2 regions of the Peribacillus sp. P4_C12 genome follow, and region 1 is predicted to be linked to the other one. Evidence: riboswitches for the same ligand, from Rfam matches in the RefSeq annotation. Region 1 holds a riboswitch; the other holds the start of a gene.
What was found. Region 1 has a riboswitch for lysine ahead of AC1DUW_RS11960 (aspartate kinase). Riboswitches for the same ligand answer to the same signal wherever they lie in the genome.

Region 2: linked by a shared signal. The riboswitch ahead of dapA (4-hydroxy-tetrahydrodipicolinate synthase) and the one ahead of AC1DUW_RS11960 (aspartate kinase) in region 1 are both predicted to bind lysine.

What each region holds. Positions count from the first base shown of each region.
Region 1 is NZ_JBFUIB010000067.1:5,054-8,476, reverse strand. Features, by position in the region: gene AC1DUW_RS11965 (YslB family protein) at 1-217, shown strand, start outside; gene AC1DUW_RS11960 (aspartate kinase) at 280-1,512, opposite strand; lysine riboswitch at 1,603-1,779, opposite strand; gene uvrC (excinuclease ABC subunit UvrC) at 1,841-3,423, opposite strand, start outside.
Region 2 is NZ_JBFUIB010000110.1:3,852-7,274, forward strand. Features, by position in the region: gene AC1DUW_RS14745 (ABC transporter substrate-binding protein) at 1-327, opposite strand, end outside; gene AC1DUW_RS14750 (hypothetical protein) at 378-584, shown strand; partial or broken gene AC1DUW_RS14755 (pyridoxal-phosphate dependent enzyme) at 1,006-1,236, opposite strand; lysine riboswitch at 1,545-1,723, shown strand; gene dapA (4-hydroxy-tetrahydrodipicolinate synthase) at 1,859-2,755, shown strand.

The DNA of each region.
Region 1 (3,423 bases):
GTTTTCGAAAACCGAGATGGAATTATCCTTAACAGGAGAAATAATCAGCCGTCGCCTAGATCTTTATCCTGACTGTCACTTCCAACTTGAAGCCGGTTTCCTTGCCGAGCAGTTTACACTGCAGAAAAAATTCTTAAGTGAATCGACAGAAGAAATCAAACGCCGCGCAAAAAAAGTGACATTTACCATTCAATGGGATCCTAGAGACCCAATCTAATGAGACCAAAAACAGACTTACCCTTTTTGTCGGAAGTCTGTTTTTCATTAGACTCCAAGCAATCAAACAAGCACTTTTGCATGCTGTCCTAATTTAAACGCTTCATGAAGTGCTTCGACTGCCTTCACCATTTCCTTTTCATTGACGACAGTTGAGACTTTAATTTCAGATGTGCTGACCATTTTCACTTGGATACCTGTGTTAGCCATCACTTCAAACATTTCGGCAGCCACTCCCGGATTAGATACCATTCCTGAACCGACGATAGACACTTTGGCCAATCCGCCCTCCGTTTCTATTCTATCGAATGCCAATTGGTCTTTATTGTTTTCTAGCACGTTTAAAACAGCTTCCGTATCTTCACTTTTTATGGAGAAAGAAAGGTTTGTTGTATCCTCTGTTGTCATACTTTGGATAATAATGTCAACGTTTATCCGGTTTTTTGCAAGTGTCATGAAAATTGTGGATAATGATCCTAGTGATCGAGGCAAACCATTCACTGTGACCCTTGTAATACTGTCTTCAAAAGCAATACCGCGTACAATTAAATTTTCTTCCATAGTTGCTTCCTCCTCAATGGTAGTTCCTGCTTCTTTCTCCATACTTGAACGGACTTCAAGCGGAATCTGGTGGTTTTTCGCATACTCAACAGCTCTTGGATGAAGGACACCCGCCCCTAGATTGGCAAGTTCTAGCATTTCATCGTAAGAAATAGATTGCAGTTTTCGAGCGTCTTTTATGTAACGTGGATCTGTTGTAAATACACCCGTTACATCGGTATAAATATCGCATCGGTCCGCATTTAATGCTGCAGCAATAGCCACTGCAGTCGTATCAGACCCGCCCCGCCCTAGTGTCGTGATTTCTCCATTTGCATCATTCCCTTGGAAACCTGCAACGACCACAATTTTCTTTGCCTGAAGCTGAGCTTGAATTCTCGAAGCATCAATGTTTAAAATCCGGGCATTCCCATGAACGGATTCTGTTTGCATGCCAGCCTGCCAACCGGTGAAAGAAATAGCTTCACGCCCCGCTTCAATTAAAGCCATTGTTAACAGGGAAATCGTGACCTGCTCTCCAGTCGTCAATAACATATCCATCTCTCTCTTGCTTGGATTTTTGGAAATATCTTGAGCCATGTAAACTAATTCATCTGTTGTTTTCCCCATAGCTGAAACAACGACGACTACCTCATTCCCATTCTCTGCTTCCTCGATTACTCGATTGGCAACATTTTTGATTTTCTCGACACTACCGACGGATGTCCCGCCAAATTTTTGAACGATTAATGCCATCCTAATGCACCCTCTTTATCTTTTTTAGGCAATAAAAAAAGCAATGAGAAATATCTCATTGCTGTGATCACGTATTTAATACAGTAAACACAGTGAGATAGCTCTCCAGGGTATACCCCCTGACAATCCGCCATTTATTAAATGTCAGACCAGAAAAACAAGGTATGAGTCTTGTCTTCCTTCGGCGTTATCCCCTTTCAAAACCTTTCATCGAAGCTCATACTTCTCCAGGTTTTTACTCTTGAATTCCGCACCTCTATCAGCACTTTTAAGTTGTCTAGTTGAAAATTCCTTCTTATCATAGCATAGAGAAATGTAGGTAGCAAGATTATTCTTGCAATTTTCTAACGATTCCTTCAGCTACTCCTTTTGGCATGCCTGCCTCTATAATTTGTTCTACCGATGCCTCTTTAATTTTTTTCAATGAACCAAAATGCCTTAACAATTGCTTTCTTCGTTTTTCTCCGACTCCAGGTATATCATCAAGCAGCGAGTGAACCGCATTTTTCCCGCGTAGCTGGCGATGAAACGTAATCGCAAACCGATGCACTTCGTCCTGAATTCTTTGCAACAAATAAAATTCCTGGCTACGCGAATCAAGCGGTACCAGTTCCAGTGGATTGCCAATCATCAATTGCGATGTTCTGTGCTTTTCATCCTTAATGAGACCAGAAAGCGGAATATCAAGACCCAGTTCATTTTCTAAAATATCTCGAACAGCCTCCACATGTCCCTTTCCACCATCAATAATGATTAAATCCGGAAGTGGCAGCCCTTCTTTTAAAACGCGTGAATATCTTCTGCGTACAACTTCACGCATCGATTCATAGTCATCAGGTCCCTGGACAGTTTTGATTTTATATTTGCGATACTCTCTTTTTTCCGGCTTCCCGTCGATAAACACAACTAAAGCGGATACCGGATCACTGCCCTGAATGTTCGAGTTATCAAAAGCCTCAATCCGATGCGGCGTATAGATACCTAATTGCACCCCAAGATTTTCCACCGCATTGATCGTTCTTTCTTCATCTCGTTCAATCAAAGAAAACTTTTCCTGAAGGGCTATGGCGGCATTTTTATTCGCCAATTTAAGCATATCCTTTTTCGATCCCCGTTTTGGATGAATCGTCTTCACACCAAGCAGCCCTTCAGCCATTTCCGCATCTACTGACTCTGGCAGCAAAATTTCCTTTGGTTTAAAGTGATTGGTAATCTCGTAAAACTGACCTAGGAATGTAAGAAGTTCCTGATCCGGTTCATCATACACTGGAAACAGGGAAACATCCCTTTCTATCAATTTCCCTTGTCGCACAAAAAATACCTGAACACACATCCAGCCTTTATCATAGGCATAGCCAAATACATCACGGTCGATAAAATCAGTCGTCATCATTTTTTGCTTCTCCATCGTGATATCGATGTGGGCAATTTTGTCACGGAACTCCTTTGCCCTTTCGAAATCAAGCTCTTCTGATGCCTCTAACATTTTTTCTGTCAGTTCTTTTTTTATCTCAGTATGGCCGCCGTTTAAAAATCGGTTGATATCATCCACCATTTTTTTATATACCTGTTCCTCTACATCATACACACATGGAGCCAGGCACTGCCCGAGGTGGTAATAGAGACAAACGCGATCCGGTAGGGTATTGCATTTTCTAAGAGGATAGATGCGGTCGAGTAATTTTTTCGTTTCATTGGCCGCAAAGGCATTCGGATACGGACCGAAATATTTACCTTTATCTTTTTTGACTTTTCTCGTAATGATTAGACGTGGATGCCGTTCAGCAGTCAACTTGATGAATGGATACGTCTTGTCATCCTTCAGCATGATATTATATTTTGGATCATGTTTTTTGATTAAGTTTAACTCTAAAATGAGAGCCTCAATATTTGACGAGGTAACGATGTATT
Region 2 (3,423 bases), on a different contig from region 1:
ATCACCATTTTCAATTGCTGATCCATATTGTTCTGGGTAGCCTCCCGTCCAAATCTCCATAAAAACATCCATACTACCAGTACTTATCGCAAAAAGTGAAGCTGTTTCAGATCCTGGAAGTAATTCTGTTTTATAACCATAACCTTCTTCAATAATAGTTCTTGCGATCTCGTTGTGTACCCTAATACTATCCCAACCCGGATCAGCAAACTTAATTGTCCCGATGGCTCTGGTAGTTGCTATAGAACCACTAGAATTGCTACAACCTACCAAGTCCAACGATGAAATAAGAGTCACTATGAGAATCAAGCTAAAAAAACTTTTCATTGAAATCTCCTATTCTCCTTATTCTTTCATTTTATTATAGCGCTCTTAAGATGAAATACCAGATTGGTAAACGATTACATAACTGGCTTAAGGTAATCAATTATCAATATACTGATGCAGTGATAACGGGATTACGAAAAGATGAATTCGGTTTGCTTTTAGGGATTGAGGAAAACAACCGGATAAAGCCAGCAGGTATAAAGGAGATTGTCACTCCTGCAGCCAGAAAACAATTATATAGCCAGTATAAGATTTAATAGTAGATGAAAACAAGAAATTTATTTACTTGGAACCCAAGATCAAATGCAAGGTGAAGTTCAGAAACTATACAAAGGCTGGTTTGTTACGCATTCAGTCTTTCGTTGAATATAACATAAGCGTCTATCCATTGGGCAGGCGTTTTTTGTATAATGTAAAATATCATTTTTGTGTTTCTTGTTCCACTAGTAGAAAGTGAGTTTACCCTACCTTTGCCTTTAGGCTAGAATTTATGACCGTCTTTATTTTGAATCGAAAAGGTAATTATAAGTCTAAAGGTAGTTAACTTCTTTGTAGAGCGTTTCTCAGCATCAAATTTTTAAAAAAAGTAGTATTTTTGACTTTTAAAAGTTATGTTTTCACTTTCAGTTAAGTTTGCGTTTAGCTTTCATTTTTTCAGAAAGCTATTCAGGGGCTTATTTCTTCTTCACTCAAACTGAGTATCTTATTGGCGGCTCCCCTTACTTTAAATGCTCCAACCTCATGAACATTTTCAAGCTTTAAAAAAACAGGACGTCCAATTTTTTCTGATAGTATAGTAGATTGAATCAATGGAGTTCTACTTACAATCGAAGCGATTCGTTTTCTTGCTTCCCAAACGTCACGGATTTTCATATCTTTTCTTTCCTTTGTTAGTTTTGTATTAGTCATGTTRTCYTCCCCTCCTTGATCATTATTMTTGRTATYCATAWGATAAATACYAATTCYTTCTATAAGATATATCAATTGGCAAAACTGACTATAAAAGGGTGGAACTTTTCAAACAGTTTGTTTTATAAAACTATTAATCTGTTGAGTTTACATAATACTAAAAAAGATGAATCCAGCCCAATACCTTTGCCAGTTCCATCAATTATCCATGTATTCTTAAAAAAATATTTCTAAATTGGCCTTGCAATAGAAAGGATTCCCTGTTATATTACAGTCAATTAAATATTTTCTTACTTCATACTTTTTGAAGTGAGGATAGAGGAGCAAAGACCATTAGTACACATTTTGAGGAGAATGAGATCCTATGACTATTGTGGAAAGGGGAATTTGCCGAAGCGGAAAGAATCTCATGTTCTTGAAGCTGGTTCTGCTATTGAATAAATACAGGACTGTCATATAGGAAACTATATGGAGGGCTATCTTACGCGCCGAAACGATTTTTTTTATAAATATTGTTTCTACTGCAGCAGCGAATCCTCGTTGTTGCTTTTTTGCGTTTACTCCTGAATGGCCCTAACCACCTCTGAATTTTTAAAAAAATTATATAAAAGGGTGTGAAGTTATGAATTTTGGCCAAGTTTTAACCGCAATGGTTACCCCGTTTAATCATAATAATGAGGTTGATTTTAATGCTACGAGAGCTTTAGTAAATTATTTAATTGCTAATGGTTCTGATGGATTAGTTATAGCTGGTACCACTGGAGAGTCTCCTACATTAACAGCAGAAGAGAAAGTAGATTTATTCAAAATTGTTGTAGAAGTTGTTGATGGAAGAGTTCCAGTCATAGCTGGAACTGGTTCAAATAACACGAGAGCCTCTATCAGCTTAACAAGGCAAGCAGAAGCAGCAGGAGTCGACGGAATTATGCTCGTTACCCCATACTATAACAAGCCGTCTCAAGAAGGATTATTTCAGCACTTTAATGCTATTGCCCAATCAACATCATTACCGGTAATGCTTTATAATATCCCCGGACGAAGTGTTGTAAACATGTCAGTAGAGACGATTGTTAGTCTCTCAAAAATTAACAATATTGTGGCAGTAAAAGAAGCAAGTGGTGACTTAGATGCCATGGCACAAATCATTAGCAAAACAACTAGTGATTTTACATTGTACAGCGGAGATGATGGGTTAACATTACCGGTTTTAGCCATCGGTGGAACAGGCATTGTTTCGGTTTCTTCACACATAATTGGTAATGAAATGCAAGAAATGATCAATAGCTTTAAGAATGGTGATGTCCGTGGTGCTGCTTCTATACATCGTAACCTTCTTCCAATTATGAAAGCATTATTTGCTGCACCAAGCCCATCACCGGTAAAATCAGCATTAAATATGCGGGGGTTAAATGTTGGAGGTGTCCGCTTACCATTGGTCCCTTTAAACAATGAAGAAAAAAGAGCACTACAAATAGCTCTACAACCTAGTAACGTAGAAGCAGTTTTGTTAAATAAATAAACTAATGATTCATTAAGCGAGTCTTTAATACCGATTTTCTAATTAAAGACCATAATAAACTGGACAAATTTTAAAAAGCAGTGCAACTCTGAAAGAAGTGCACTGCTTTCTAAACGATGCACGATTCAGGGATTAAAACTAGTAGAAGTAGCTAGAGATTATAAAGTTAAAGATATTATTGCGTCAACTGAACTAACATTGATTATATAACCTACCTTTAACTCATCAATTTCTTTTTGTCCTTCAAACCCTTCCACCAATTTATTGAAATAGGGCTCTTGTTTAGTTGTTAATCAACTTTTCTTATAAAAAAGACAAGTATCTTCAAAAAATAGCCTTTTTGTCAACAAGAACGGGGTTATTACGCTAACAGTTATATAAAAAGAAACAAAGTAGATGAGCTCTAAAAACTTTTATTCTCAATAATCTTATCCACTTTTTTCCAGTAACCACTTAATTACCTTATCTACTTATGTATTAAAAACAGCCCTTTCTCTATTATGAGAAGGGCTGTTTTCAGGAGAGTTTTTTGACCTGTCTTCTTCTTCCAACGTCCAGGAACCAAAGAATTCCTAAAACTAGTCCTTCTCAAGTTGTCCAATACAGATTTGTTCAATATACATACGTATAAAATAAAGCCCCCAAAGTAATTGAAACACACAATCAGG